Linked DNA regions of Catalinimonas alkaloidigena. The protein of the gene in region 1 interacts with the protein of each later gene in a pairwise test. Links are inferred from orthologs where the notes say so. Each region holds a gene or a part of one and is shown on either strand. Other genes may lie near its edges.

Region 1 (16,160 bases):
CGTTGCCCATCGTGGCACGTTTGCAGAAAGCGCCCGATCAGTCGGGAATTACTGCCACCGTAGCGCCCGTGGTTTACATTCCCGGCGCAGAACTAGAGGAAGCGGGGCTAGTGCAGCGGGGCAGCCGCGTGAAATACCGCTATTTTTTCAAACTCAATGCGACGCAGCTCGACATTCCCGTATTGGCCGATTCGCTGGAAGCGCAGTTGAAAGTGGCGCGCGTCGACGTTGAAACCGTTGACGACCGAAAAGCCAGCCTGGGGCGTGGGTTTCGTGATCTGACGCGTTTCCTGAATCTGGTCGCGTTCGTGGCGTTGCTGCTGGGATGTGTAGGCGTGGGGAGCGCTGTGTTTGTGTACGTGCGCGAAAAATTGCCTTCCGTAGCGGTGATGCGCTGCCTGGGCACGCCTGGTAACCAAGCCTTTCTGATCTACCTGATTCAGATCGCCGGGATTGGCTTACTCGGAGCGGTGGTCGGCAGTGCGATCGGTAGTAGTGTGCAAAGCCTATTGCCCAAATTACTGCAGGATTTTTTGATGTTCGAGGTCACGAGCGACGTTTCGGGTCGTGCCTTTGCAGAAGGTGTCTTGACCGGATTGCTGGTGTCGGTGCTGTTTGCGTTGCCTCCTCTCCTCTCCATCCGGCGCGTTTCGCCACTCCTGGCCCTGCGTGCTTCCTACGAACCTGCTCAAAACGGGCGCGACCCCTGGCTCTATGGCGTTTATGTGCTGATCGGGCTCTTTATCTTTGGCTTCACGTGGTGGCAGTTGCGCTCCTGGCAGGAAGCACTTAGCTTTTCAGGAGCAATTTTGCTGGCTTTTCTACTGTTGGCGGGCGTGGCGTACGCTACCATCTGGCTAACACGTCGGTTCTTTCCGGTCGGGTGGAGTTTTGTCTGGCGGCAGGGGCTCGCCAGTTTGTTTCGCCCAAATAACCAGACCATGACGTTGCTGATTGCGGTAGGATTGGGAACTGCCCTGATCACCACACTCTACTTCACACAGCAACTGCTGCTGAGCCAGGTGGCCTTTACGGGGAAAGCCGGACGGCCTAATATGGTCTTGTTCGACATCCAACCGACGCAGCGAGAGGCCGTTGCCGCACTGACGCGCGCCAATGGACTGCCCGTATTGCAAGAAGTGCCCATCGTGACCATGCGGCTGGCGGAAATTAACGGGCGTTCGCGGGAAGCGCTTCTGGCCGATACCACCGCCGACGTTTCGGAAGGTTCGCTCAATCGCGAATACCGGGTTACCTACCGCGATTCGTTGATCAGTTCGGAAACCCTGACGGATGGCGTTTGGCAAGGAACTGCCCCGGCGGGCGTGCTGCCGGCCATTTCGATCGAAGAAGGATTTGCCCGACGGATGGGTGTCGAACTGGGCGATACCGTGACGTTCGACGTACAGGGCCGACGGGTCGAGACGCAGGTAGGAAGCTTCCGCGAGATCGACTGGAATCGGGTGCAAACTAATTTTCTGGTGGTCTTTCCGACGGGCGTGTTGGAAGCCGCTCCGCAGTTTTTTGTGCTGTTGACCCGCCTGCCGCAGGCTGGGAATTCGCCCGCAGCGGCCGTGGCAGCACCAGCGGTAGAGAAGGCCGCTGCGTTTCAACGAGCCCTGGTGCAACAGTTTCCGAACGTTTCGGTCGTAGACCTGACGCTAATTTTGGATACGCTCAGCGATGTACTTGACAAAATAGCGTTTGTGATCCGCTTTATGGCAGGGTTCAGCATCCTGACCGGCCTGATTGTGTTGACCGGCTCGGTGTTGGTCAGCCGGTTTCAGCGACTGGGCGAAAGTGTTTTGTTGCGCACCCTCGGGGCTAATCGTCGGCAAATCCTCCGCATTACGGTTGTCGAATACCTGATGCTGGGGTTGCTGGCTTCGCTGTCGGGCGTTGGCCTTTCGCTGCTGGCCAGTTGGGGCCTTGCGTATTTTGTTTTCGAAGTGCCGTTCGTGCCTGATTTCTGGCCAGTGCTGGCGACCAGTGCGGTCATCACCTTGCTCACCATCGCAATCGGGCTGAGTGGCAACCGGGGAATCTTGCGACGGCCTCCGCTGGAAGTGCTTCGGGTTCAGTAAGCTTTGCTATCTTTGACCAGGATGAATTTCGAAGAATTTCAGCATTCCTTGCAGTCGCCTACTCCCCCTACAGGACTAACGGCCGCCCTTCGAGCCCTGTGGTACGAAGGAAAAGACGATTGGGAAAAGGCGCATCAGATCGCCCAGGATGACGAAAGTGCGGCGGGTTCGTGGGTGCATGCCTACCTTCACCGCAAAGAAGGCGACCTGGGTAACGCTGCCTACTGGTATCGCCGTGCTGCACAGCCCACCGCCTCGGGTCCGTTGCGCACCGAGTGGGAATTGATGGTCCGAGATCTGCTGATGAAATCAAACTAGCGTAGTCGTACGTCTTTTTGTTGTTATAAACAGCCGTCCATTTTCCGGTATTCATCGAATGATGAGCACAAATCCTCCCGAAACGCCTACTTTTGTTTTATTGAATAATTTCAAATAAAAATTTAACTATAATTGGTTATGGCGCTTCCCGGTTTTGTAGTATCGGCTGGACGCAAGGTGAAACGTGGTTGGGAACAAGTTCGCTATCGCTTTATTGACCGACCCAAAATACATCGTCATATTCAGCACCTCAGTGGCCCTCTCCAACTTCAGGCAACACCTACCGATGCGATTGTCATCGGGCTGATGCGCGACAGCGAAGAGCACATTCCTTCTTTCTTGGAGCACCATTTCCGGTTGGGCGTGCGTCACATCGTGTTGCTGGATAACGGCTCTGTCGACCGTACGGTCGAGCTGGCCTCCGCGCATCCACAGGTAACGCTTTTGCAGACCAAAATGTCGTACAAAGACTATAAGTACGCATTTCGTCAGTATCTGATCGATCGTTTTTGCCAGAAGGGCTGGTGTCTGGTGCTGGACATCGACGAGCGATTCGACTTTCCCGGTTCCGACCAGATCAGCCTTTCGCAATTTTTAGCGTATCTCAACCAGCATCAGTATACAGCGGTCGTGAGCCACATGCTCGACATGTTTCCGGAGGGCGACCCGGATACGTGGCCGAAAGATGGATCTGAATTTGCGCGCAAGAGCAATTGGTATAACAATACGGACCTGACGCAAGAGCCCTACGTTCCGTATTTTAACTGTACGCCTTCGAACGAAGCCATCAGGTACCATTGGGGTGGGGTACGCGAGACCATTTTTGGCGTGCATCCCAACCTGACTAAGCATCCGCTGATTTATCCTGCCAAGGGCGTGTCGCCGGTGCTTTACTCTTCCCACTTCTGTGCCAATGCACGTGTCGCCGATGTCAGCACGGTGTTGCTGCACTACAAGTTCGATCGGAAGTTTCACGAAAAATGCCTTCGTGCGGTAGAGCGGGGAAACTATGCGGGTGGTTCGACCGAGTACAAAGCGTACTTACAGGCTTTGGAGAGTGGCGAAGCGCGTGACCTGAAGCGGCCCGGCTCCCGGCAACTGGAAAAGATCGATCAGCTGGTGGAAGAAAGATTCCTGGAAGAAACCAACACGTACAGGCAGTTTGTTACGCAGCAGGCGCGTGCGCAATCGGCCGCTAGCGTTTCTAACTAGTCGTCGCGCCCTTATATAAAGTTGACTTCGGGGGTCAGGGCGATGCCAAACCGTTCCTGGACCGATTGCTGGATCTGTTCGGCTAAGGCTTTGACCTCCGAACCTTTCGCCCCACCCAGGTTGACCAGTACCAGCGCTTGTTTGTCGTGAACGCCTACGTTACCGAGACGGCGTCCCTTCCAACCGCACTGATCGATGAGCCACCCGGCCGGCACTTTTACGCGCCCGGGTGTGGTGGGGTAGTGCGGCACTTGGGGATATTGCTGCTGCAAACGCAAAAAATCTGCTTCGTCAATTTCCGGGTTTTTGAAGAAACTGCCCGCATTCCCGATCTGAACCGGGTCGGGAAGTTTACTCTGACGAATCTGGATGACGGCCTCAGAAACAGCGCGTACCGATAAGGCATCGACTCCCATTTCGGAGAGCGTATCTTTGATAGCGCCGTACGACACATTGTAAACGGGCTGTCGATTCAAGCGCATGGTCACCGAGGTGATGATGTACTGACCCTTCGCCTCGTTTTTAAAGATGCTTTCCCGGTACCCAAAACGACAAGCTTCTGCATCGAACTGATGCAGGCTACCGTCGGCAATGCGTACCGCTTCCAGGCTTTCGAATACTTCTTTGATTTCCACTCCATACGCCCCGATGTTTTGCATGGGCGCCGCCCCCACCGTACCGGGGATTAGGGATAGATTTTCGATGCCCGATAGCCCTAGTTCGATGGTGCGCATCACCACTTCGTGCCACCGTTCTCCGGCACCGGCTTTCAGCCAGACGTGCTCTTCGTCCTGTTTTACTTCCGTAATGCCCCCAATCTCCATTTTAAGGACCAGCCCCTCGAACACTTCCTGGGTAAAGAGAAGGTTGCTGCCGCCTCCTAAAATCAGTAGAGGCAGGTTGCGTAACGTTTCATCGCGCAGCAATTCTTGCAACGTCGGCACGTCGCGCACCACCGCGAAATAGGCAGCGTAGGCTTCGATCCCGAAGGTATTCAGTGCTTTGAGCGGGTAATGTTTATGGAGTTGCATGGGAGGAGTAGAGACCATCAATATTCAGACAAAGGTAATGGCAAAAGCGTGGACCCGTCAGGCACTAAGGCCCAAACGCTCTCTTTTCTTCTTGCTTAGTTTGCTGAGTGTCAGGTCGTACGCTTGGTCGATCCAGGGAGATAGGGGTAATTCCTCGACGGCTTCCATCAAAAACGTGTTCCAGTGTTCTTTGTTGATGTGGTAGCCGGGTTTGACGCACGCGTGCGTGTTGCGTAGATCGATGGCCTGCTGTGGATCACACTTCAGCGTGAGGCGGTATTCCTCTCCTTTGTCGGCAATGGCAAAAACCATATCACCAAGCTTGTAATAAAACGAGTCGTTGCCCAACGGCTGCTCTTCGTGTGCTCCCGGTTTGTCCAGGCAATACGCGCGAAACTTTTCGAACTGCATGAAGAAATTGGATGGTTAATCAATTGAAAAACGAAACTACTCGAAGTGCTGCACTTGCCGTTCGCAGCCCATGCGCCGATCTTTCCCACGTACCTATTTCACAGAGAAAGCAGCAAACGCTTGGGGTGTACGCAAGAGGTGCTTTATTTTAGCCTCTCACAACGAGAACAACCTGATAATGAGCATTTACCTCGGCATCGACATCGGTGGCACCAACGTTAAAATGGGGTTGATCGACCCCCAGGGAAACATAAAACACCGCCTGACTTACACCACCCTCACTTGGCGTACGGATGGTCCTTTTGAAGCACGATTAGCCGAAGCCATTGCCGCTTACCTACAGCAGGTCCCACCGGTAGCCGGAGTGGGCATCGGTATTCCGGGAACGTTGACAAAAGACCGGCGGACAGGACTGGAGTTTCCTAACATTCCGGAGCTGAATGGCGTGGCACTTGCCGCTTACCTGGAGCAGCAATTCCCGACCCTTTCGTTCTGGCTGGAAAACGATGCCAATGCGGCGGCCTTGGGAGAGTATTATTTCTCGGGAGAAGCGATGCCTGAAGATTACCTGTTCGTCACGTTAGGCACCGGTGTGGGCGGTGCGGCCATCATCGACCGCAAGATCTTTATCGGTGGCGATGGCAACAGTATGGAGATTGGGCATGTGGTATCGCGTTTCGAGCGGCGCCTGGAAAGCAACATTGGGAAGCGCGGCATTGTCAACATGGCCGAGGCCATGCTTAACGATTACTGGGGAAAAACCCGGATTGTGGCCCACAAAGACGAACCCATTACGGGACGCAAACTGATCACGGCGGCCGAGCAAGGCGATGTATTGGCGCTGCATGTGTTGCAGGAGGTCGGCGAGATTTTGGGCGAAGGGTTGGTCAGTGCCATCCGGCTCCTGGATATCAAGACCATCTTAGTTGGCGGTGGGTTGTCGGCTACGTTCGAGTTTATCCTGCCGGGCATCATGAAAATCATGCGCCACTATTTGACGCCCTACTACCTGGAACCTTTGGTCATTCGGCGGGCGCGCCTCGGGAACGATGCGGGGTTGCTAGGAGCCGCCGCGCTCTGTTTCTAATTCTACCTCTTTCTACCTCTCCTGGCCTGCCTGAGGCTATGCGGACTCGTGCCCTCAACTTTTTCTCCCAAGGGGGCAACCTTTTCCTTCGTTCTTACGTCATGTGTGTAATGTTAATAATAATTTTTATTGAAATAATTATTATTAATGCGAATCTCTTTAGCTTTGGTTCGTAGAAATAAGGGCATTGTGTGGCTATAGAGCGATAACATGTAAAAAAGCTTCATCTACGCCGTAAACCTTAGCTGGTAACAAATAACAAACTTTTCAATATTTTTCTTGTATTTATTGTTACGAGAATCTATCTTTACATCACAAAACTTTTTCACGTATAAATGAAAATGCCATGAGAGAGCACGTATACATGACCGCACAGCCTACAGCCATCATCAATATCGTGACGAGCTTGGATTTCAAGCACTACCTGATGGACGATATCGTAACCCTGGGGTATGCTTCCGTGGGTGCCGACGTAATCAATGGAATTTTCGGCTTAAAGAAGGGTGCACTAACCATGAGTGATCTCGACTTTATTCAACGTCGTTTCCGGCGCTGGTGCGAGTACCACGGGTTCCGCGTCCACTTGAAAACTGACAGCAAAACCGGGAAAGTGACCAGCTACGACCTGACACTTCTCGAACCGATGGCCATCGGAGCCTGATCCTGATATTCTCTGCCAAAAGCTTCGGGCGATCGCGTATCTTTGCTTTCGTTCGAGGCTTTTGGCAGTTATGATTTCTCCCGCGATTATTGAACAGGTTCGGCAAACTGCCGACGTGCTGGAAGTTGTTTCCGACTTCGTTTCGCTTAAGAAACGCGGCAGCAACTGGATTGCCTGCTGTCCTTTCCATCAGGAGAAGACGCCCTCGTTCGCAGTTTCGCCCGCCAAAGGCATCTACAAGTGCTTCGGATGCGGCAAAGCCGGCGACCCCATCAGCTTCGTGATGGAAATCGAGAGCCTCACCTACCCCGAGGCCATTCGCTTTCTGGCGAAGAAGTACCACATCGACATTCCCGAAGAAGAAGAGCAGACCGACGAGGCGCGTCAGGCCCAAAACGAACGCGAGAGCCTGATGATCGTGCTGGGATTCGCTGCGCGCTATTACCAGGAAACACTGAAAAACCACGAGGAAGGGCGGTCCATCGGGCTGAGTTATTTCCGGGAGCGTGGTTTTACCGAAGCGACCCTGGAAGCATTCGACCTCGGCTACAGTCTGGAGGCCTGGAGCGCGTTTACAGATGCGGCCCTGAAGAAAGGTTACCAGCTAGAATTGCTCGAAAAGGCTGGCCTGACCATCCGCAAAGATGAAAACAAGCGTTACGACCGTTTTCGCGGGCGGGTCATCTTCCCGATCCATAACGTCTCGGGCAAAGTCATTGCCTTCGGCGCGCGCATTCTCCGTACCGATCCTTCTAAACCTGGCGGCGCACAGCCCAAGTACCTGAACTCGCCGGAAACCGAGGTTTACAACAAAAGCAAAGTGCTGTACGGGCTCTACCAGGCCAAGCAGGCCATCCGGCAGCACGACGTTTGCTATCTGGTGGAAGGCTATACCGACGTCATTTCCATGCACCAGGCGGGCGTATCCAATGCGGTAGCCTCGTCGGGAACGTCGCTGACCGAAGAGCAAATCCGCCTGATTTCCCGCTACACGCAGAATATCACGGTGTTGTACGACGGCGATCCGGCCGGGATCAAAGCTTCGCTGCGCGGGATCGACATGATTCTGGAAGCGGGTCTGAACGTGCGGGTGGTCAACTTCCCCAATGGCGACGACCCCGACAGTTACCTGCGCCGCGTGGGAAATGCGGCGTTCAAGGAGTACCTTCAGAAGAGTACCGTCGACTTCATCACCTTCAAAGCCTCCTTGCTGGCGGCCGACACGCATGACCCGTTCCGGAAGGCGGAGGTGATCCGGGAAATGGTAGAAAGCATTACGCGTATCCACGATCCGATCAAACGTTCGGTATTGTTCCGGCAGGTCAGCAACATGCTGGAGGTGGAAGAAGACGCCCTGTTGGCCGAAAGCAACCGCATTCGTTTGCAGCAGGCACGGAAGGAATCGGACCGTGCCGAAAGTCAGCCTGAATTTACTTCGGCAGAAGGTGGCCTGCCCGAGTCGTTTCTGCCCACGGAAACGCGCGAGGCATCCACGCCGCACAACACCCTGCAATACGAAGTCGAGAGTGGCGAGCGCGAGCTGTTGCGGTTGTTGATGGGGTGGGGCAACGTGCTTTTCGAAGACGGCTACCCGGCGGGCGATCACCTACTCGAAATGCTGGCCGATGCCGATTTTACCCATCCGGTGCACCAGAAAATCCGGCAGGAATACGCCGAGTTGCGTAACCAGACGCAAGTGCCCGACGCTGCTTTCTACACGCAGCACAGCGACGGCGAGATTCAGAAACTGGCCATTCATCTGTTGGTGCGGAAAGAAGAACTCAGCGACGGCTGGTGGGAACGCTTCAAAATTGCGATTCCGTCCGAGACAGAACCCAAAACGCTGCTGCACCTGATGGAAACGAGCGTGTTGCGTTACAAAACGTCGGTGATTCGGTTTATGACCCACGACGTCAACGAAAAAATCCTGGAAGCTCAGAAAAGTGGTGATGTAGACACGGAGCTCCAACTGATGAGCATGCACATCGAACTTAAAAAAGTAGAACGCGCGCTGGCGACTTCACGTGGAAACGTGGTGATCCGCTAAGCAGACGGGGCCTCGGTCGTGGAGTAATCCAATCGGGAGATTGTCTGAAAATGAGTAGGTTTGTCAGTAAATCACCGCGAAATCCACCCGATACGATGGCAAAAAGCGATAAAAAGTATAAAAAGAAAATCAGCAAAGACCTCTCGGCGAAAATCGGGCAGCTGGTGGACGAAACCCATCTCATTCCTGACAAGAAAGTGAAGAAACGCAGTCAATCCATGATTAGTAAGCTGGCCGACAAGCTGGCGGGCCTTTTTACGAAAAAAGAGAAAAACGAAAAAAAGGCGGAAGAAGCAACTCCTAAGTCTAAAAAGCAGAAGCCGCGGCACGAGGTGAGCGCTTCGGGTACCGATAGTGCGGAGGCACCGCGCCCCAAAAAGAAACGACGGAAGCGCCCTAACCCTAATAAGAACGTAGAGGCGACCGCCGCAACCGGCGACGACAAAGGACCTTCGACCAAACCTCGTAAACCACGCCGCAAGAAAAAGCCGAACCCCAACGCCGGCGCTACGACGGCACCGACACAAGGCACTACCGATACCGATACCCCCGGCGAAAGCAAGCCCAAGTCGAATTCGCGTCGCCGTCGTCGACCCAAGAAAACGCACGATACTGCGGAACCTGCCGTACGGAGCAAACCCGAAACGCAGGCTAAAACCGTTCAGGAAAACCTGGAAGACAAACCGGCCAACCCGGCGGCTCAGGCTGCCCCCGGTGCCGATGCGGACGCAGCTCCCAAACCCAAGCCCCGGCGGCGGCGCAAACCGGCCAACCGCAACAAGCCTGCGGGCGAGGGCAATGCGGCTGCCCCTGAGCAAAGCGACGTAAGTAGTGCAGAGAAAAAAGCTACTGACGCTCCGAAGCCGAGTGTGGGCGAAGATGCCAATCCAAAACCTGCGCCCGCTCCCAAACAGCCTGATAACAAGGAGACAAAAGAGGCACCCGCCCCGCCCAAAAGCGAGACTCCTCCCCCGCCAGCGCCCCCCGCTCCGGCCGAATAAACCTGCCTGGAAGCGGTTGCGAAAAAAGCCCAAAAAAACCTGTTTTTTATGCGAAAGAACGGCACTAGAAGCCGTTTTTTCCTGTTGAATACCTGTCAGCTTTTTCGTAATTTTAAACAAAAATCAAAGCTTACAGCATGGCAAATGATCCTGAAAAAATGAAGGCTCTCCAACTCACCATGGAGAGAATAGACAAGATTTACGGGAAGGGTACCATCATGAAACTCAGCGACGAGCGCGTCGTCGATGTGCCCGCTATTTCGACTGGTTCGCTGGGGTTGGATATCGCACTGGGCATTGGTGGTATTCCCCGCGGCAGGATCACCGAAATTTATGGCCCGGAATCGTCGGGTAAAACCACTTTGACAATGCACTGCATTGCCGAAGCTCAAAAGAAAGGCGGCATCGCGGCATTTGTCGACGCCGAACATGCTTTTGACAAAACCTATGCCCGCAAACTGGGAATCGATACCGAAAACCTGTTGATCTCGCAACCCGACAACGGTGAACAGGCGCTGGAAATCACGGAACACCTGATCCGTTCCGGTGCGATCGACATCGTGGTCGTTGACTCCGTAGCGGCACTGGTGCCAAAAGGTGAACTGGAAGGCGAGATGGGCGAAAGCAAAATGGGTTTGCAGGCCCGTCTGATGTCGCAGGCGCTGCGGAAGCTGACCGGTGCGATCAACAAAACGGGTTGTTCTTGTGTGTTCATCAACCAGCTGCGTGAAAAGATCGGCGTGATGTTTGGCAATCCGGAAACAACGACCGGTGGTAACGCCCTTAAATTCTACGCTTCTGTCCGTCTGGACATCCGTCGCATCGGTGCGATCAAAGAAAGCGCCGACAACATTACGGGAAACCGGACGCGCGTGAAGGTGGTGAAAAACAAAGTAGCACCTCCTTTCAAAGTGGTTGAGTTCGACATCATGTATGGTGAAGGCATCTCGAAAGTCGGGGAAATCATTGACCTGGGCGTAGAGATGGAAATCATCAAAAAGTCCGGCTCCTGGTTCTCGTATGGCGACAGCAAACTGGCGCAAGGACGTGATGCGGCCAAACGCACGTTGCTCGACAATCCGGAACTGATGGAAGAAATCGAAACGAAAATTCGTAACAAAGTGAGCGAGTTGACGGGCGATGGCTTCTTGGAGCCTGAAGACGATGTACTGGCTTCGATCAACGACGTAGAGGAGGAGTAAGCCTCTTCTTCATAACACAATAAAAAGAGCCCACGGATTTCCGTGGGCTCTTTTGGTTTTACATCCCTCCTGTTGTATCCGGGGTGGTGTCGGCGGGGGTCACGTTGATGCCCGCGTTCGGCCCGGTGACGTCACCACTGTCTACATCCACCTCTACCGTGGCCGGATCGGGGCCGGTCATGCGGTCATCGGTCTGATCGCCTACAATCTGATCGGGGTTTTCGCCGGCGGGGACATTACCGCCCTGGGTCTTTTCGGGGTTGCAACTGCACACCACAAGGGCCAGTGCTCCTGCCGCTATAAAGTGTTTAAACATGGGTTCCTGTTTATATGGCTCATTGGTTTGTCTCCACTATAAACGGGAAGGAGCTGTCAGCGGGTTACATCGTCGCGGACGTAAGCAACCGGAGCATCCATCTCCGAAAAATGTTTCTCATTGCGATAAAGATTCTCGATGGTCCAGGGAATGTCTACCGTTTGGGGATGTTTCCTGACGGCGCAGTTTTTTACGTGACAGTAAGGGCAGCATTGGTAGACACAAGGATCGGAATGGACAAAAACTTCCACGCGGTGGGAAGAGGCCCCAATCAATACTTCCTCAAACCGTTTCCCTTCGTCGTGGGCCGTTTTTAAATCGAGGTAATACGGCAGTGTCAGGTGGCAGTCGATGTGCAAATCAGCACCGTATTTCTGAACGCGCATGTTATGAACATCAATCCAGGTCGAACGTCGTGCGGCCTGTAAGGCGTCTCGTAGTTGTTGCAGCGTAGTATCGTCGGCCTCGTCCATCAGCCCGGCGACCGATTCGCGCACCAGGCGGTAACCGTTGTAGAAAATTACACCCAACAACAGAAAAGTAAAGACCTGATCGAGCCAGTACCAGCCTGTCCACAGAATGGCGCCCAGCCCTACCAACAGCACCACGCTGCTCAGGCTGTCGACCAGCAAGTGACGTCCGTCGGCCGAAACGGTCGGCGATCCCATTTGCTTTCCTTCACGCACCAGCCAGTAGCCTAGCACCGCGTTGGCCAGGGTAGCAAACGCCAACAGGCCGGAGCCTACGGGCAACGCCTGTAACTCCGGGGGCGCTTGCAGGTGCTGGATGCCCTGCACCAACATAAAAATTCCGGCAGCAATGATGAGCGCGCCTTCAAATCCGGCCGAAAAGAACTCGATTTTGCCGTGTCCGTAGGGGTGATTCTGGTCTTTGGGCTGCGCTGCCAGCGAAACGCTATAGAACGCAAAACCGCTGGCCATAACGTTGATGATTGATTCGAGCGCATCGGTCAGTACCGCTTGCGATTGCGTCAGATGATACGCCAGAAACTTGATGCCCATGAGCAGGAGACTGATTCCGAACGACAAAATCATCAACCGGCGTTTCCGTGTAGCAATAGAAGTTACCTGACTCATGGAGAAATTTACGCAGATCCTTACAGAAGGGATCGGAAATTTGCTTTGGAAAAGCCCGGGCCAGCTTTATATTTGCGGGGCTGTAAACAAAGGCACATGAAGTTATCTGATTTTTCTTTTCGCGGACGTCTTTTCTTTGCGATGCTGTTGAGTGCACCGCTTCTGTTGGGTTCGTGCGATCGCTACAATCATCCTAAAGACCTCACCCAAGAAGAAATGGCCAGTCGGCCGCGTGTCTACGGGGAACCCGATGGACCGCCACGCCAGGCGAAGCTTTCGTACGAGGCCGATCCGAATTTGGCCGAAAATGCCGATGCGGCACGTCATAAGCTTTTCGCCGATCAATACGAATATTACGAGTCAGGCGTGCCTGTCGATGAAGCCGGAGCCGGCATGGATTCGACGCAAGCCGCTACGAAATAAACTGAGCAATCAGTACGAAACTAAAAACGCCCTTTCGCTTGTCGGAAGGGCGTTTTGTTTTATCATTCCGTACGCAGGCGTCGCGTATCAGTAGCCGTATTTCTCTTTCCACATCGCTCTCAGGCGCGTGCGCATTTCGTTCTCGCGTGGATTGTTTCCGGGGTCATACAGTTTAGTGCCCACCAGCGTGTCGGGCAGAAACTCTTGCTCAGCAAAATTTCCGTTGTAGTCGTGCGAGTACTTGTAGCCGACGCCATAGCCCTCTTTTTTCATCAGTTTGGTTTGCGCGTTGCGAAGCGCCAGCGGCACCGGAGCATCGCCCGTTTGCTGCACCAACTGCCGCGCCTGTTTGATGGCCACGTACGAAGCGTTGCTCTTGGGAGAGGTGGCGAGATAGATGGCTGTTTGTGACAAAATGATTTCCGCTTCCGGGTAGCCAATGACGTTAACCGCCTGAAAACAGTTGTTCGCCAGAATCATGGCGGTAGGATTGGCGTTACCGATGTCTTCCGACGCCAGAATGAGCAGACGGCGGGCGATGAACTTGACGTCTTCGCCGCCTTCGATCATCCGTGCCATATAGTACAGCGCGGCGTTGGGATCGCTCCCCCGAATCGATTTGATGAACGCGGAAACGATGTCGTAGTGCTGTTCTCCGGTTTTGTCGTACATCACCGTTTTGCGCTGACCGACCTGCATCACCAGTGCATCGTCGATAATGTACTTCTCCCCTTGCAAGTCGGCCGCCTCGACCGATTGTTCCAGCAAGTTCAACAGCTTGCGTGCGTCGCCACCCGACAAGCGGAACAGGGCTTCGGTCTCGCGCAACTCAACCGATTTTTCCTTCAGCACTTCGTCTTCTTGCAGCGCACGGGTCACCAGCGCGGTAAGATCCTCAGACGAAAGCGGCTTGAGGGTAAAGACCTGACAGCGAGAGAGCAACGCTGAATTTACTTCGAACGAAGGGTTTTCGGTCGTAGCGCCGATTAGGGTAATCGCACCCTTCTCCACGGCACCCAACAGTGCATCTTGCTGCGCTTTATTGAAGCGGTGAATCTCGTCAATGAACAACATGATTTTTCGCCCTCGTGCCTGCGCAATCACTTCTCGGACTTCTTTCACACCCGCGCTGATGGCACTCAGGGTTTGGAACGGCATTTTGGCCGAATGGGCAATGACGTTCGCCAGCGTAGTTTTTCCCACGCCAGGCGGTCCCCACAAAATCATAGAAGGCGGGCTGCCCGCTTCAATCATCCGTCGCAAGGGGGCGGTGGGACTGAGCAGGTGCTGTTGGCCTAAGTAATCGGCGAGCGAATGGGGACGCATTCGCTCGGCCAGCGGAGGAACGGGAATATCAAACATAGCGGTAAGAAGTAAGGAAAATGCAGCGAAGCGTAAGCGTCAGATTTCACCGCGCAACAACGCCAACACCGCAGGCTCCAGCCGAGTGCGTTGGTCGCGAATCGACTCATGGCCCAGTTCAAACGTAATAAGGGGCTGGCCTTGTTCCTGTGCCCACGTGCCAAACGAGCCTGGCGTGGCATAGCCCACATCGGCTACGTGCGGTAGCCCGGTCATGTCCGACAGCAATCGCCCGAGAGGCGTATCGGCCGGATCGTCGACGCAGGCCAGTGGAGCATGAAACGTAACGATCATTTTCGGTTGAAGGCGCTTCACCAGCGCTACTAACGCTTGGTTTTCTGGTTCGGACAGAGGCGCCGACCCCGGGCTAAGGGCCACTGCCCGCGGATCGCTGTCCTGGTGCCAGCGATGGTGTACTGGTGCCGGCGACCAGTCTTTCGTAGGGAAGTTGCGGTTCAGATCAACGCCGTTCAGGTTACCACGCGTGCCCCGGGCTAAGGCATCAGGGTTGACCGCCAGCACAACCGCACTGGCCAGTTGCGCTGGCAGAATGGACCGGAGCGCAGTAGACAACAAAACGGTGGTTTCGGGCTCGTCCCCGTGGTGGGCCGCCAGCAACAGGTACTGAATAGGCTTCTGGGGCGGTAGAAAAACTTCTAATGCGGTGCCCGCTACACTACGTCCATACGTCTCGGGGATTAGGTCGAACGTACCTCGCTCAGATTGAGGGCGTAAAGGTTGAGTAGAATCCATAAGCAAAGATGCAGAAACCTGTGTGATCTTCAGTGAGGCACTTTTCTGACCGAAGAAAGTTCTGTATGAGCCCTGAGCGCAGAAAAACCTGAAGGGATCGACCCTGAAAATTGCATACTTGCTTTAGCAAATACAAACGCTTGTATTTGCTAATGTGAGCCTATTGTCCAAAAAACGGCTTTTTGAGATTGAAGCGCCATCAATTTGGTACATCTCTTTTGCACAAAGCACCACTTTGCTGACCAAAAGTTACATTGGATTTGTGTAGGCGAATTCACTCGGATGGTAATGAAGGCCAAAATATGATTCAGGATTGATAAAGTGCGTGTGATTTTAGTGCTAATTTTTACTAATTTTAAAAAATAACCTCCTTTAATATTAAATTAACAAAAAAGTTATTGTGTCATTTTGTTTTTATCAAGCATCCGCCGCTACATTTGCATCAACAAATAGATGGTTTGTTTAATATTTTAATCGTTATGAAAAACGCAGTAAAGATGTGGGGAATGATGTCGGGGATTGTAGGCCTCATTCTTCTAAACGTAGGTGGAGCTTTTGCAGGTGGTAAGTCTGGCCAGGAGCCAATGCTGAAGGTAAAAGCAACCGATCAGAATACGTATCGGCTTACTTACGCTACTGAGCAAAAAGGAACTGTCAAGGTTAGCATCTATGATGCCGAAGGCCGGAAGTTGATCACCGATCGCATTTCAGGTTTGAATGCCTTCAGCCGTAACTACGATTTCTCTTCTTTGCCCGAAGGCGAATACCTGTTCAAGGTAGAGGACGATCAGAGCAGCCGCGAGCATCTGGTAATGTACTCGCTTCCGAAAGAAGACGTGCAGATGGCACTTAAGCCAGCGGCCGACCAGCGGTATCGCTTGGTGGTGCGGAGCGAGAACGTGCCTCCGGTACGTGTGTACATCTATGATCGGTACAACAACCTGATCCAAGACGACTACATTGTATCGGATGCCAGCTTCAGCCGTGTCTATGACTTGTCGAAGTTAGCTACGAAAGATGTCACCTTTAAAGTGGTGGCTAACAACTCGGAAGCTGTTTTCTCGAGCAAGTAAGAGACGTGTAACGGCATAAAGAGCGATACGTATACACTAGGTATAAACCGCTCCTTATGTTATGATAACTCTCAAAAAACTC
Region 2 (16,172 bases), on another replicon or contig:
GGGAAATGATTTCCGGATGGCGAGAGGAGCGGGCCGCCCGCCGCAACGCGGTAGTCGCCGAGGTAGACGAGAAAGCTGCCCCCACAGGAGGCTACGACGAATTCTACACATTGGTCAAACAGAACCTGACTTACCCTGAAGAGGCCCGGGACGAGGGCGTAGAAGGCACCGTATTCGTCGAGTTCGACGTCGATACCCAAGGCAAGATCAACAACGTAGCAGTGGCAGAGAGTAACTTCAACAAGACCGGTTACCAGGCCAACGCACCCCTGGCCGGTGGATCGATGTATCCTGACGAGGAGGTGGTCAAGCTCTTGCAAGACGAAGCCACCAAAGCAGTTTTGTCTACGTCGGGACAATGGACCCCCGCCCAGAAAGACGATCAAGCCGTGGCTTCGCGCCTGGAAGTGCCCATTACCTTCGACCTGAATCCCTATTAAGCTGCGCATCCAGCGGACCAGACATTGCGAGCCCACCCTACGGTGGGCTTTTTTGTGTTCGCCCGCCGGTTCCGGGATTTTCAGGGTAACTTCACCGAATGGAATCCTGGATCGAACAACTGGGCCTGCAAGCCCATCCGGAAGGCGGCTGGTATCGTGAACTGTACCGCGCCGATGAGTCGGTCGCGGCCGATGCCCTGCCCGCCCGCTACGGCGCCCGCCGTACGTTCGGCACGGCCATCTATTACCTGCTGGACAACCGGACGTTTTCAGCCTTTCACCGCATCCTCTCCGACGAAATCTGGCACTTCTACGCCGGCGATCCCCTGACGCTCTACGTCATCAGCCCGGCGGGCGATATTCGCACGGAAAAACTGGGACCCAAGCCTATGGCAGGCGAGCAGTTTCAGCTTGTCATCCCGCACGGCCACTGGTTTGCCGCTCGCGTGGAGCCGCCGGGGCGCTATGCGCTGCTGGGTTGTACGGTATCGCCCGGATTCGATTTTGCTGATTTTGAACTTGCTGAGCGCGCTGCCTTGTTGGAGCAGTACCCGCAGCATACGAACCTGATTCGTGCGCTGACCCGGGAAACCGCCTGAACCCGTAACGCTTAATTATCTGTTGCCGCTTTACCTGACCGATTACCCTATGCCTACGCCCGAAAGCGTTCTTTCTCAATACTTTGGTTACACCTCGTTTCGTCCGCTCCAGAAAGAAATTATTTCGGCCTTGCTTGCCAAAAAGGACGTGACGGTGCTGATGCCCACGGGCGGCGGGAAGTCCATTTGTTACCAGGTTCCGGCCCTGGTGCAACCCGGCTTTGCCGTGGTCATTTCTCCCCTCATTGCGCTCATGCGCGATCAGGTCGAAGGCTTGAAGGGCAACGGCATTGCGGCAGCGTTTCTGAACTCTTCGCAGAGTTACGGGCAGCAGCGCGATGTGGAAGAGCGCGTGGTCAAAGGCGAACTGAAGCTGCTGTACGTCTCGCCCGAAAAGCTGCTCTCGCCGGGGTTCATGGCGTTTCTTCAGCGGCATCCGATCAGCCTGTTTGCCGTCGACGAAGCACACTGCATCTCCAGTTGGGGACACGATTTCCGGCCGGAGTACCAGCAGCTTTCCGCGCTGAAAGCTAACTTCCCGGAGACGCCGGTCATTGCGCTGACCGCCACCGCCGACCTGCTGACGCGCAAAGACATTGTGGAGGGACTTCGGTTGCAGGAACCGGAACAATTTGTGGCCTCTTTCAACCGCGAAAACCTGAGCCTGACCGTATTGCCGGGACGCAACCGCTACGGCATGATCAAGAACTTCCTGAAGTCGCGGCCCAACCAATCGGGCATTATCTACTGCATCAGCCGCAAATCGACCGAGCAGCTGGCTGCGAAACTGGTAGGCGACGGATTCCGCGCCAATTTCTACCACGCCAGCCTGTCGGACAAGATGCGTTCGGAAGTACAGGATGCGTTTTTGCGGGACGACATTCAGATCATCTGCGCCACCATTGCCTTCGGCATGGGCATCGACAAATCGAACGTGCGGTTCGTGATTCACTACAACCTGCCCCAAAACGTAGAAAGTTATTATCAGGAAATCGGCCGGGCGGGGCGCGACGGCCTGCCGTCCGAAACCTTACTGTTCTATAGCTTTTCGGACGTGATGACCTGGCGCGACGTGTTCGGGAAAAACGCAGCCAACAACCACTACCTGGACCTGCGGCTGGTCAAGCTGGACCGGATGCAGCAATTTGCCGAAGCGAACGTCTGTCGGCGGCGTATCCTGCTCAACTATTTCAGTGAAACCCTGCCCGACGATTGCAACAACTGCGACGTCTGTCAGAATCCGCGCGAACCGTTCGACGGCACGGTACTGGCTCAGAAAGTACTTTCGGCGGTGGTCCGCACCAATCAGGAAGCCACGATGACGGCACTGGTCGACATTCTGCTCGGCCGCCGTTCGGCTGTGGTGCGGCAACACGGGTGGGACCAGATCAAAACCTTCGGGGCAGGACGCGACCTTTCGTGGAACGACTGGCGCGAGTACGTACAACAGGTCATCCACATGGGGCTAGTCGACATCGCCTACGATCAGAATTATGCCCTGAAACTGTTACCGGCCGGCGAAGACGTACTGTTCGGGCGCCGGGATCTGGACCTGTACCGCCCGATGTCGAAAGAGGCGGTCAAAGAAGCGACCCGCGTCAAGACCAAAACCGAAGTGCTGCGCGACGACCTGTTCGAGCGGCTGCGGCGCGTGCGAAAGCAACTGGCCGATCAGCGGGGCATTCCCCCCTACCAGGTGTTCAGCGACAATACGCTTTCGGACATGGCGCAGAAACGCCCGACCAACCGCGTCGAGATGATGGGCGTCAGTGGCGTAGCCGCCAAAAAGTACGAGTCGTACGGCGAAGTGTTTATCAACGAGATTCTGGCGTTCCTGCAACAGGAAGGACACAAGGGCACCAACATCAAGCATGCCTCCCAGTTCGCAACGCTGGAAGCGTACAACCGGGGGATGAAGCCGGAGCAGATCGCCCGCGAGCGCAACCTCAACCCGACCACGATCTACTCGCACCTGGCGTGGCTCTACACCCACGACCACGGCGTAGACCTGCGGCGCTTCCTGACGAGCACCGAGTTTACCGAGATCACCCGCGCCTGCTTCGACGTAGGCACCGACAAGGGCATGAAGCCGATCCACGAGCACCTCCAGGAACGATTCGACTACGCCAAAATTCGGCTGGCGATGGCCATCTTCGACAAAGAGCGGAAACGCAAAACGCTACAAGCCCTGAAGGAAGAATAACGCATGGAGGCGGGGTTCACGCAAGGTATGCGGGCAGAGCAGCCGCTAGATGCCGACCATCTGCCCTACGACAGAACCGCCTATCCCTTCAAAGTCGACAAAGCTGCCAGAAAGTGCTAACCTCGAAGCGTCAACGATCGGCACCGGCTGTAAAGCCGATTTTCCAGCTCGCTCTTTCACCAAACTTTGTTGCCATGCGTACCATCGAAACTTATGGTCAGTTTCACGAAATCCTTATTGATGCGACTCCCCCCGTGCAGGACCTCGCGTTTGAGTTGCGCACACTGATCCAGGAGGTCTATCCCGACGTTGTAGAAGTCCCCTGGCCCCGCCAGCGCATCACCGGCTTCGGCATCGGCCCAAAAAAAATGTCGGAACATTTCTGTTACATCGCCGTGCATCGGCATCACATCAACCTGGGCTTCAACCACGGCGGCTGTCTGGACGACCCCACAGGCCTGTTGGGCGGCGAGGGAAAGAAATTCCGGCACATCAAGCTTGCGACGCCTGACGACATCGACCACGGAGCGCTGCGCCAACTGTTGGAAATCGCGTTGTACGAACGCCGGGCCGCGCTATCGTGAAGCAACCGTATAAGGCACCGGCGCAGGGCTTTCCAGTTGCACGTAGTTCCGCAGCGACGGGGCCAGCCAACCGACGAGCAGGTGATACAACGCGAACAGCTCGAGCGAAAAAGGCAGATACCCCAGGTAACCTAGCAAAGGCATCTCGAACACAGGCCAGAAATCCACGAAGGGAATGGTGTATTTCCATTTAGGGTAACTATAGAAGTTCCACATTTCCCAGAAGAAGCCACAGATCAGGCCGCTGATCCAGAGCGCCCACACCGGCCGCCAGTTTCCTTTTCCGGTCTGGTGCAACAGGGATCGGTTGCCCAGCCATGCATTCAGAGGATCGAGGATGAAATACAGGGACATCCAGATCAACGCGGCACCGTATTTCGGCCAGACCAGGAGTGTTACCAACATCAGCCAGCCGCCAACGAAGAACAGTACCTGTGTGGAGCGTTTCTGCCCGACGCGAATCCCCCACCGGGGCAGTCGAACGGTGCCGACGAACTCGGCCGTGCCGAAGATGGCCGGCACCACCGTGGAGAAGCACAACGACGCCAGTCCAAAATAGGCCAGATCGGAGAAGTGTTCGCGTCCGTCGTAATACCAGTAATGGGCACGTTCGTTGAGCAGTTCAAACAGCCACCACGACGGCAGCGACACCAGAAACAAGCCGACGTAGGCCCGAGGATGGCGGGTCAGCAGCGAATCGCCTTGCCGCCAGACCGTCAGGGCATCGATGGTCAGGCAGTAGCCGAGCCACAACGGGAAAAAGGCCCACTGCGTCCGCAATCCTTCCAGCGCCCAGCTGCAGTACCAGAAAATCCCCATCAGCGCTCCTCCCAGCCATCCGTACCAGGGCCACGGTTTCCGAACGTTTTGTTGTGCTACCATCGACATAGTACCAAGATTCTTTCTTCCTTCGCGTACGCAAGCACTTCCGATACGTTACTCCCCACGGCAACACCAAAAAAGCCGTCCTCTTCCGAGAACGGCTTTTGATTAAGCAATGAACTCAATTTCATTAAATCATCTCGGCGGCCCGCACCAGCACATGGTCGAGTCCACTGACGTCTTTGCCACCCGCCGTAGCGTAAAAGGGCTGACCGCCGCCGCCGCCTTTGATGTCTTTCGCGAGGTCGCGCACAATCTGACCAGCGTTGTAGCCTTTCTCCTTCACCAGTTCGTCGGAGATCATGACGGTAATCATGGGTTTCTCCTGCACTTCGGCAGCCAGCACCAAAAACAGGTTGTCGACCTGACTGCGCAACTCGAATGCGATCTGCTTGGCCGCATCGGCGTTGGGCAGGTGCACTTTCTCGGCAATAAAGGCCATGTCGTTGATCCGGCGCACTTTGCTCAGCAGATCCTGTTTTACTTGCTGCGCTTCCTGCAACTGCAACAACTCGATCTGCTTCTGGGCGGCATTGCGCTCGTCGATCAGGCCTTGCAAGGCTTTGGGTAGATCGCGCGGATTTTTCAACAGCGCTTTGATCTCTTCCAATTGCGCCAGCTGCTCGTTGATGTATTGCTCGGCACGGTCGGCGGTATACGCTTCGATGCGGCGCACGCCCGCTGCCACCGAACTCTCGGAGATGATCTTGAAGAAACCGATCTGCCCCGTAGACGGCACGTGGGTTCCACCGCACAGCTCGACAGAATACGCCGGATCGAAGGTAATGACGCGTACGTAGTCGCCATATTTTTCTCCGAACAGGGCCATCGCGCCCATGCCTTTGGCATCCTCGATGGGTACGTTGCGCCGCTCGTCGATCGGAATATTTTCGCGGATTTTCCGGTTCACGATCTGCTCAATCTGAGCCAGTTCTTCTTCTGTCACCTTGCTGAAATGCGAGAAATCAAACCGCAGGTAGTCTTTCGTTACCAACGATCCTTTCTGTTGCACGTGCGATCCGAGTACCTGGCGCAGCGCGGCGTGGAGCAGGTGCGTTGCCGAGTGGTTATTTTCCGTTAGTTTCCGTTGCGGCGTATCCACCACGGCATGCAGCTCGGCCGTGAGGTCCGAAGGCAACTGCTCGGTTTCGTGAATGATCAGGTCGTTTTCCCTGACGGTATTCAGGACGGGAATCTTCTCCTCGTTCGTTTCCAGATAACCGGTGTCGCCGACCTGCCCACCGCTTTCGGCGTAGAACGGCGTTTTGTCCAGCACCAATTGGTAACGCTTTTTGCCCTTGCTGTCTACCGCGCGGTATTTCACCAAGTGCGCGCGGCTTTCCAGATGGTCGTAGCCGATGAACTCACTCTCTTCGTCGGTGGTCAGCTCGACCCAGTCGCCCCGGTCTACGGCCGCTGCACTGCGCGAACGTTCCTTTTGCTTGCCCATTTCCTGTTGGAATCCGGCTTCGTCCACCCGCATGCCCCGCTCCCGTGCAATCAGTGCCGTCAGGTCGACCGGAAAACCGAACGTGTCGTACAGTTCGAATACGGTAGCCCCGTCGATCACCCCGCTGGTATTTTCGTTGGTTAGCGCGTCGAGGCGACGCAGTCCGGTCTCCAGCGTACGCAGAAACGCCGATTCCTCTTCCTGAATTACCCGTGCTACAAAGTCCTGTTGGGCTTTGAGTTCAGGGAACACATCCGCAAACTGATCGGCCAACAGAGGCACCAGGCGATAGAGAAAAGGCTCTTTGAATCCTAAGAAGGTGTAGGCGTAACGCACCGCCCGTCGCAAGATACGCCGGATGACGTACCCCGCCCGCTGGTTGGAAGGCAGTTGCCCATCGGCAATGCTGAACGAAATTGCGCGGATGTGGTCCGCCAACACGCGCATCGCGATGTCTTTCTTTGGATCGGCTCCGTAGGTGGTACCGGCTTCGCGGGCGATGAACTGAATCATGGGCTGGAACACGTCGGTATCGTAGTTCGACGTCTTGCCCTGAATCGCCATGCAAAGTCGCTCGAAGCCCATACCGGTATCCACGTGCTTTTCGGGGAGGGGCACCAGCGACCCGTCGGCCATCCGGTTGAATTGGATGAAAACGTTGTTCCAAATCTCCACGACCAGCGGGTTGTCGCGGTTGACCAACTCGCGTCCCGGCACCTTGGCGCGCTCTTCGTCGCTCCGCAGGTCGATGTGGATTTCCGAACACGGACCGCAGGGTCCCGTATCGCCCATTTCCCAGAAGTTGTCTTTCTTGTTTCCGTACAGAATGTGGTCGTCGGGCAACATCTCCCGCCAGAGGGCCAGCGCCTCTTCGTCGGCAGGTAAGCCATCGGCTGCATCTCCCTCGAACACAGAAGCATAGAGGCGGTCGGCCGGTAGCTTGTAGACTTCTGTCAACAACTCCCACGACCACTGCAGGGCCTCTTTCTTAAAGTAGTCGCCGAACGACCAGTTGCCCAGCATCTCGAACATGGTGTGGTGGTACGTATCGTGCCCTACTTCTTCCAGATCGTTGTGCTTGCCCGAGACGCGCAAACATTTCTGTGTGTCCGCAACCCTTTTATTACGAGCCGGTTTATTACCTAAAAAATAGTCTTTAAACTGGTTCATCCCCGCGTTGGTGAACATCAGCGTCGGATCGTTCTTCACGACCAGCGGTGCGGAGGGAACAATCTGGTGCCCCTTGCTTTTGAAAAATTCAAGGAAAGTCTGGCGTATCTCTTTGGCTTTCATGGACATAAGTGTGAAAATTCAGTTGATCGGCGGGAGCGCCCCAAAGGCGATAGGTTCCATTTATTATTCAAATCAGACAACACCGAACAGCCGATCTGTACAATTTTTTATAGCTTTTGATCAAATGGCCTTTCTTCTTCATAATGAAGGAGTTAGCCACTGAGGCAACGAAGTTTTTTGAACTTTACCGATTATACTACAAGTCAAAATAGCGAAGGGAAAATTTTCCTACCTTGCGAGAGTACAATACTAGTGCTGAAGACTTTAAGCATCCGTTTTCACTTCGTCGATCAACAAAATTAGGACAATCTCTGCACCTGGGTTAGCTCATGGCAAAAATTAAATACTACTACGACACCCACACCTGCAAGTACGAACAGGTACGCACTTCGACTTCAGACATCCTGATCAATGGATTAGCGTTTCTGATGCTGGCAGCGGTGACGGGTGGAGTAATCGCGTTTTTCTACGGAAAAATCTTTGGTTCGCCTACTGAGGCCGCGCTGCGCAAGGAGAACCAGGAACTGAAATTCTATTACGAAGTGCTGGACGAACGGATGCACCAGACAGAAGACATGCTGACTTCGTTGCAGAGCCGTGACGATAACATTTACCGCACGATCTTCGAAGCCGAACCCATTCCGGCATCGGTGCGCAGCGCAGGGGTCGGTGGTGCGGAACGCTACCGGGAGTTGATGGAAAAAGGCCTGAGCCGTGAAGATCTGATCATCAGCACGACGGCCCGGCTCGATCAGTTAAAGAAAGAGATGTACATCCAGACCAAGTCGTACGACGAGCTGGTTGAACTGATTAAGAACAAAAACGAAATGCTGGCGGCCATCCCGGCCATTCGCCCGTTGAAAGACAACATGCGTGTGGGCTCTGGCTTTGGCAAGCGCGTCGATCCGGTTTATAAAACGATCAAGATGCACAAGGGGCTGGACTTTGCGGCACCGACCGGCACTAAAATCTACGCGACGGGCGACGGGAAGATCATCAAAGCACGGCGCAACGGCGGCTACGGCGAGTGTGTCATTATCGACCACGGCTTCGGCTACCAGTCACTCTACGGACACATGAGCAAGATCGTAGCGAAAGAAGGCCAGCACATTAAACGTGGGGACGTGATCGGCTACATCGGCAGCACCGGCAAGTCTACAGGCCCGCACCTGCACTATGAGGTGATCAAAAACGGCACGCGCATTAACCCGATCAACTTCTTTTACAGTGACTTGTCGCCCAGCGAGTTTCAGGACATGCTGGAAGTGTCGTCCAATCAAAACCAATCGTTCGACTAAATCACTTACCACTATAGTAACTCATTCCAGGCAGGCTCCCGACATACGGAGCCTGTTTTGTTTTGTCGGTGTGCTCGTGCCGGGCTGACGTCAGCCAAGCGCAATTGTTACCTTTGTATTACCAATTTAGAGAAGCTTATGGACGAGATTGAAAAAAGGTACTACACGATCGGAGAGCTGGCGCAGATGCTGGGGGTGAATGCCTCACTGATTCGTTTCTGGGAAACTGAATTTCCGTCTATCCAACCCAAGAAAAACCGCAAGGGGAATCGGATTTATACTCAGAAAGATGTAGACCAAATTCAGCGCATCTATCACCTGGTGAAGGAACGCGGGTACAAACTCCAGGGTGCCCGGGATGAGTTGCGTAAGCAAAATCAGGTAGCTGCCGAACGTACCACCATGAAACGCCGCCTGGAAAAAGTCCGCTCGTTTCTACTGGAGATGAAAGAATCGCTGCCCGACGCATGAAAGACGCCGACGAGATTCTCTATCGGTTGGCGCTGTCGTTTGTGCCCAAAGTCGGTAGTGTGCTCACACGCCAGTTGATTGGGTACTGCGGCTCGGCCAAGGCGGTTTTTACCACGCCCCGGGGCAAACTGCTCAGGATTCCGGGTATCGGAAAATTCATTGCCGACAACATTCAGCAAGCGGATCTGCTCGTTAAGGCCGAACGCGAACTGGCGCTGGTCGAAAAACACGACGTGCAACTGCTTTGGTTTACGGACGAGGCCTACCCTTCGCGGCTCAAGCACCTGCCCGATAGCCCTCCCCTACTGTATTACCAGGGCACCGCCTCGCTCAACCACGCCCGCATCGTCGGCATTGTGGGCACGCGCCAGGCGACCGACTACGGACGAAGCGTTACCGAACAGATTGTCCGCGACCTGGTGCCGCACGAATGTCTGGTGGTCAGCGGTCTGGCTTACGGTATCGACATTACGGCCCATCGCGCCGCAGTGCAGCACCAGTTGCCTACCATTGGGGTAATGGCCAACGGACTCGACTTGGTCTACCCCGCGGCCCACAAGGCGACCGCCCAGCAGATGCGCACACACGGAGGTTTGCTGACCGAAAACCCGTTCGGCACCAAGCCCGACGCCCCTCAGTTTCCGGCACGCAACCGGATCATCGCCGGTTTATGCGACGCTCTGGTTGTGGTCGAGGCCGCCGCCAAGGGGGGAGCCCTCATCACCGCGGACATGGCGCATCAGTACGACCGCGAGGTGTTGGCTGTTCCGGGCAATCTGGGTAACCCCTATTCTGAAGGCTGCAACCGCCTGATCCGCCAGTTGAAGGCGGCTATTTATACGAACATCGAAGACCTGGAAAAGCTACTGAACTGGGATTTGGACGCGCCCGCTCGCGCCACCACGACGCAACTGCACCTGGACGAGTCGTTGTTCTCGGCAGAGGAGTTGAGTGTTTTGCAGGTGCTTCGGCAACAGGGGGCTCAGCAGATCGACGAGTTGGGGTTTGCTACACAATTAGCGGCGGGGCGCCTGGCTTCTTTACTTCTGAATCTGGAGTTTCAGGGAATGATCAAAGCGCTGCCGGGAAAAAAGTATTGCCTGACGCATAAAAAATGAGCTGTCAGCGATCTTCTTCGCTCACAACCATGTGGATCGGAAGCCGCAAAATGGCTTTAAAATCTTCGCCAATCTGCTCCATGTCTTCGTCTTCCTCGTCGTAGAACCAACGCACTTCTACGGGGCTCCCTTTCAGGTGGAGGCTTTCCAGCTTCTTCATCAATTCCAGAATATACTCGGCTGAGCTGGAGTTGAAATACGTCAGCTTAAAGATGAGCTCTGTACGGGCAGCGGGTTGCGCAACATAGTCTTCTACCCACTCAATCAACGGTCTGTAGAGGTTATAGGAATTCTCAGGAATCGATTTTCCTGAAATTTCAAGTTTTCCCGTCACAGGATCAAAGTGCACACGGGGAGATTTGACCGTCGGTTGCAGTATCAATTCTTGCATACCTATTTTTTCGTTCCTGACACGAAGCAAAGAGCCCTACGCCCAGGCTTCAGGTTATTGTCCGGCCTACCTGCCGAATTTTCGCGGAAATATAGCTGAATTATATGTAACAATGAACCTTCGTACTCGGGATGCATTCTGCCGAGGGCAGAGAGAAAATTTATTTGTTGCTCGAAAAATAAAATCTATTTACGGATGAACACCCTGTGATCCAACTGTATGCCGACAGAAATACAGTTTAGTGCTTCCCCACCACAGGAATAATGCCCTACAAGCTCACCAACTCTGAAATACGTTCTTTTCATTTTTCTTCCCCGCACGAAAGAATCAGCCTTACATTTCGTTGGGGGCAAAAACAACGCGTTACGGGCTTCTCACTCCCGGATCGTCTTCGATCAGGCAAATCTCCACAGCGATTGCTTTCCCTCGGCCTAAACTTTCCCTAAGGGAGATGAGTCCCAAGTTGCTACGAATGCAGTACGTCCCGCGCCATCGTGTTACGGTGTTTCCCTTCCCCCGCCTTGGCTCGACTCGCTTTTATTTTAGAGTCTGCAGAAGAAGTCAGATACCCCTCCTCTCAGGGGGAGTTGCACCTGCAAAAGTAACGTCTACAATACGTTCTACCTCAAGGAGTTCGTCTGGTTTCCAAAAGAGGCTCGCAAGAAATTACGCATTTCTACCCGATGAAATATTTACGTCCAAGACGCACACTTTCTTTGCACTTTATGCACGATAGCGCCTCGTGCATGTCCCTCGACGATGCACCACGTGTCGCCGTTTCGCAGGTGCTGGCTACTGCCCGACGAGCAACTGTTTTTGTGCCACACGCTGGCCTCACCTAACAAAAACCTAGTTTCGTCGGACCGTAGGGGATTTTCGCGTAGCTTTTTTTTTCCTTGCCGACCGCCTAGATTTCCCTAGGAATGCTTCGTGCGTTCGGTGGATACAGCACGGAAACAATGACCACTACGCTGCAAGAAGGGGGAGGTAATAAGCGGTTTTATTTTAAAGGCCTACAATCGACCTTGTAAACTCACATTTTAATTTCCGGCCGCCCAACGGCATTTTCGGAGCGCACTATTCTATTGATGATATTTACAACTCAGAGAACTCACAATCAGCGAATTAGCTGAGCTTGTTTAATCTTATTTATCTTGACATGCGCCGTTTTACAACGCTCATCTTACCACTCTGGAGAAAGAACAGGAGGCACCCTGCATTCACGGCCGGATACCTCTTGGTATGTATTGGATTGTGGACCAGTTGCTCTCACCTCGCGAAAGAAGAGGAAAAAATCAGTACGAGCGATGCAGCGCACGCTATTGAATTGACGTGGGATCAACTGTACACCACTACCGATCATCCTACCGGACCCGGTTACTTCCAGGAAGTGGCCGCCGTACACGAAATTCTGGAGCAGGAACATAATTCCATCTGGTACCGCATCACCGTTCCAAAAGAAGCGGCCGGGGCGAATTTGATTTTCCGCCTGGAGCCTCAACAAGGCGACGAAGACTACGACTTTCTGTTGTATCAGACCGACGATGCTGTGGCCTTCTTCGATGCCTTGCAAAATGGATCAGTGCGTCCTGTGCGCGGTAACGTAGCCTTTAATAACTCTATCCACGAAAACGTCACCGGACTTTCGTGCCAGGCCCTTCATCCTTTTGAAGATGCCGAATCGCACCACACCTTTAGCTCGGCGGTTCCTCTGAAGGGCGGCGAGACCTTCTTCCTTCTGGTGGATTCTCCGCTGATGGGCAGCAAAGGGTACAGTCTGAAATTTACCGACTGCTCGGATGTACACGAAGAAGTGGAACAGGAAGCAACCGTAGCTTTGGCCGAATCGTCTGCCAGCACGCCCGCGGTAACCGCTTCGCCAGCCGCTGCTCCCAAAGCCTCGAAGCCCGGCAAAGGCGAGCGCTACCACACCGTCAGTAAAGACGAAACGATCTACTCTATCGCCCGTTGGTACCGGATGAGCATCAAAGATGTAGAGAGCAGAAACGAGCTTTCGGAGAGCTTGATCTACGTTGGCCAGAAACTCGTTGTGCGCGATGTGCAACCTGATTATAGCCGTACGGCAGGGCGTAAAACTCAGCCTACTTCAAAATCGACTACCCCGCTCTTGGCTTCTTCGGAAAACCAGCAAGGGCATACGCCCAATGCGGTGACCAGCTCTACACTTGCTAAGACCGGCTCGTCCAATACCACGAAAAAGGGCACCAGCACTGCCACCAAGGCACCAGCTGCATCCGAAACTCAGCCCACACCAGTCGAAGCTTCGGAGAAGGAAAAGGAAGTGGTCGCCACACCTGCCGAGGAGCAAGAAGAGCAATCTGAACCTGTGGCCCTTGCTCCGGCGAAACCCGAAGGCAAAACGTACTTCCTCAAGTTGAACGTCTATAACTCGCGTAACAGCAAGCCAGTCGAGACCTCGGCTATGGTGGTAAGCCCCTTAGACGGCTCCCCAATCGGTGAACTGGAAGCTTTCAAAACCGAAGCGCTCTACCTGGAGAAATCGAAGCCACGTCGTAACTCTGTCGTAATTGACAAGTTTGGGTTCCGTCGCACCGAGCTGGACCTGGATCTGGACCATCTCTTTAACGATACGACGCTTGCTGCTGGAAGTGTCTTCCTGAATCGTGATACGATCGTGCTTGATCAATACATCGACCGCTACCGGAAAGGCGACATCAACGTGATGTACAACGTTTTCTTCCACGACGATGCCGCCATCATGCTGGTTAAATCAAAGTATGAACTCACCAGCCTGTTGGAACTGATGCAGGAGAACGACGACGTGAAGATCCGCATCCACGGCCACACCAACGGGGGCGGCATCGGCAAGATCATTGTCCGCAATGAAGATGCTCACAACTTCTTCTACGTAAACGGCACCACCAAAGAGACGACAGGCTCAGCCAAGCATTTGTCTCAGCTTCGTGCCGACATTATTCGCGACTACCTGGTTTTCAACGGGATTTCTACAGACCGTATTGAAACTGTCGGTTGGGGTGGGAAACGCCCGGTGTACGATAAAAAGTCGACGCTCGCTTACAAAAACAAGCGTGTAGAAGTGGAAGTAGTTGAAGAGTAGAGCTAGTAGATAGACATTAAAAAGCCCCGGTTGCAGTTTGCAGCCGGGGCTTTTGTGTTTTAAGTCTTTTATCGCTTAAAAATACTGCTTGATTTTCCCCGATTTTACTTCCTTCAGGTAACGGGTCAGGTCGCGTTTCACTTCGGGCGCTAACAGATACAATCCCGCCATGTTGGGAAAACACATGGCGAAAATCATGGCATCGCCAAAGTCGAATACGCTGGTGGCTTTGATGGCAGACCCTACCACAACGAAAATGCAGAAGATCACTTTATAAGAGATATCGGCCGCACGCGTTTCACCGAACAGGTACGTCCAGGCTTTCAGGCCGTAATAAGACCAGGAAATCATGGTAGACAGCGCAAACAGGATGACCGCGATGGAGAGCACGTAAGGGAACCAGGAAAAGACCGTAGCAAATGACCGGGAAGTAAGACGCACCCCTTCAGAATCGCCTGCCTGATAGGCATCGGTAATGATGATCACCAGGGCCGTCATTGTACAGATTACGACCGTGTCGATAAAGGGCTCCAGCAAGGCGACAATGCCTTCACTGATCGGTTCGTCGGTCTTGGCAGCGGAGTGGGCGATTGAAGCCGATCCCACCCCAGCCTCGTTCGAAAACGCGGCACGCTGAAATCCTACCAACAGAACGCCCAAGATACCACCGAACACAGCATCGGGCGAAAACGCCCCTTCAATAATGGCGGAAAAAGCCGTCGGAATCTGCCGAAAATTCACCGCAATTACAGCAAGGGCGCCCAGGATGTAAATCCCGACCATAAAGGGGACTACTTTGTCCGTCACCTTCGCGATGCTGCGGATCCCCCCGATGATGATGACCGCAATGACCAGAGCCATCACGACCCCAAACAACCATTTGTTCTCAAAAAAGAAGCTTTCTTCGCCGCCGGTTACCTGAATCAACTGTTGGGTAGCCTGGTTGATCTGCACCATATTCCCCCCCCCGAACGATCCGCCGATACAGGCAATGGCAAAGAAACCCGCCAGTACTTTTCCGACGCCGCCCCAACCGCGCTTGGCGAATCCTTTACTCAGGTAATACATCGGTCCGCCCGAAACCGTACCGTCTGCGTGTTCGTCACGGTATTTCAGGCCCAGCGTACATTCTACAAATTTGGACGACATCCCCAATAGCCCGGCCAGGATCATCCAAAACGTAGCCCCCGGCCCACCGGTCGAGATGGCCAGGGCCACACCGCCGATGTTGCCGATTCCGACCGTTCCGGATAGTGCTGCCGTAAGTGCCTGAAAGTGACTTACTTCACCGGCATCGTTAGGATCGTCGAAACGGCCTCGGACCACGTCGATGGCGTGTTTGAAGCCCCGAATGTTGATAAATCCCATGTAGACGGTAAACACGGAGGCGCCTACAATGAGCCAGATCAGGACGAAAGGAATGGACCGCCCGCCACCGACAGGAATGGTAAAGAACACCACCGCCTCAATGGCCTCGGTCACCGGCTCAAAAACAGAATTGATTTGCTGGTCGATGGTTTGTGCTGCCTCTTGTCCGTAGCATACCGGGCTCAGCAACAGCAGAGCAGATAAGAAAAGTATAACTCTTTTCATGCAGAAAAATTAGGAGATGAAAGCGTTTGATTGACGAACGAAGTAACCGTTACGGGCGAAAGGTAGTTGCGCATGCAAATGCACAAAATACACCCTATAGCGTCAAATATAGGGATTAGATTTTGTTTTGTGCCCGGAAATTTCGTAGCGTAGCTTTTTCGTGCCGACACGCTACTTTCCCGCAGCATCGTTTCGTTTGGGGCCTTTTGCTTGTACGCAACCGAACACCCGCTGTCCGTTATCGGACACAACTCCCCCACTTTTCGGCCTCTGATTCACCCTGTGGGACATGGCATGCTTGTTGGCAACGGCTATTCGATCATCATCCAACAAAATCCGATCATCATGATTCAGCTCCGACACATCGACAAGTACTACCGCACCAAACTCCACCAGACTTTTGTACTGAAAGATATCAATTTGGAGATTGAAAAAGGAGAATTTGTGACCATCATGGGGCCTAGCGGATCGGGGAAATCCACGCTGATGAACATCATCGGCATGCTCGACGAACCCTCCGAAGGCGAGTACTACTTTGCAGGCGAACCGGTGCATACGTTCAGCGAACGGAAACGGTCGGATCTCCACAAGAACAACATCGGGTTCATCTTCCAGGCCTATCACCTCATCGACGAGCTGACGGTTTACGAAAACATCGAGACGCCGCTGCTTTATAAGAAAGTAAAATCGGACGACCGCAAGCGCATTGTGTCTGACCTGCTCGACCGCTTCAACATCGTCGCCAAACGC

What was found.
Region 2: the proteins of recA (region 1) and dprA interact in binary tests that used the Bacillus subtilis proteins (3 or more experiments, as listed by UniProt). The link is inferred for Catalinimonas alkaloidigena from one-to-one orthologs.

Annotation. Positions count from the first base shown.
Region 1 is NZ_FNFO01000003.1:575,266-591,425, reverse strand. What follows is about bases 9,102-12,021. They hold recA (recombinase RecA), read left to right. Parts: upstream 9,102-9,989; coding sequence 9,990-11,054; downstream 11,055-12,021. Other genes in these bases: BLR44_RS09600 (cation diffusion facilitator family transporter), read right to left, coding at 11,427-12,021; BLR44_RS09605 (hypothetical protein), read right to left, coding at 11,113-11,370; BLR44_RS09615 (hypothetical protein), read left to right, coding at 9,102-9,852. In the rest of the region: BLR44_RS09655 (ABC transporter permease), read left to right, coding at 1-2,084; BLR44_RS09650 (hypothetical protein), read left to right, coding at 2,106-2,402; BLR44_RS09645 (glycosyltransferase family 2 protein), read left to right, coding at 2,541-3,614; murB (UDP-N-acetylmuramate dehydrogenase), read right to left, coding at 3,626-4,645; BLR44_RS09635 (MmcQ/YjbR family DNA-binding protein), read right to left, coding at 4,703-5,056; BLR44_RS09630 (ROK family protein), read left to right, coding at 5,235-6,143; BLR44_RS09625 (hypothetical protein), read left to right, coding at 6,490-6,804; dnaG (DNA primase), read left to right, coding at 6,875-8,851; more of BLR44_RS09615, read left to right, coding at 8,947-9,101; more of BLR44_RS09600, read right to left, coding at 12,022-12,425; BLR44_RS09595 (hypothetical protein), read left to right, coding at 12,564-12,890; BLR44_RS09590 (replication-associated recombination protein A), read right to left, coding at 12,978-14,252; murein tripeptide amidase MpaA, read right to left, coding at 14,292-15,005; BLR44_RS09580 (T9SS type A sorting domain-containing protein), read left to right, coding at 15,485-16,078. UniProt on the Bacillus subtilis protein: Multifunctional protein involved in homologous recombination, DNA repair and competence.
Region 2 is NZ_FNFO01000002.1:860,035-876,206, reverse strand. What follows is about bases 8,346-11,277. They hold dprA (DNA-processing protein DprA), read left to right. Parts: upstream 8,346-9,216; coding sequence 9,217-10,338; downstream 10,339-11,277. Other genes in these bases: BLR44_RS07075 (DUF1987 domain-containing protein), read right to left, coding at 10,343-10,729; BLR44_RS07085 (MerR family transcriptional regulator), read left to right, coding at 8,888-9,220; BLR44_RS07090 (M23 family metallopeptidase), read left to right, coding at 8,346-8,749. Also shown: BLR44_RS07120 (energy transducer TonB), read left to right, coding at 1-440; BLR44_RS07115 (cupin domain-containing protein), read left to right, coding at 539-1,039; DNA helicase RecQ, read left to right, coding at 1,089-3,242; BLR44_RS07105 (DUF1801 domain-containing protein), read left to right, coding at 3,437-3,826; BLR44_RS07100 (hypothetical protein), read right to left, coding at 3,818-4,708; alaS (alanine--tRNA ligase), read right to left, coding at 4,839-7,451; more of BLR44_RS07090, read left to right, coding at 7,781-8,345; BLR44_RS07070 (OmpA family protein), read left to right, coding at 12,057-13,829; BLR44_RS07065 (alanine/glycine:cation symporter family protein), read right to left, coding at 13,905-15,422; BLR44_RS07060 (ABC transporter ATP-binding protein), read left to right, coding at 15,768-16,172. UniProt on the Bacillus subtilis protein: Protein that helps load RecA onto ssDNA during transformation. Binds cooperatively to circular ssDNA, is able to bridge different segments of DNA. Favors the loading of RecA onto SsbA- or SsbB-coated ssDNA and formation of RecA-DNA filaments.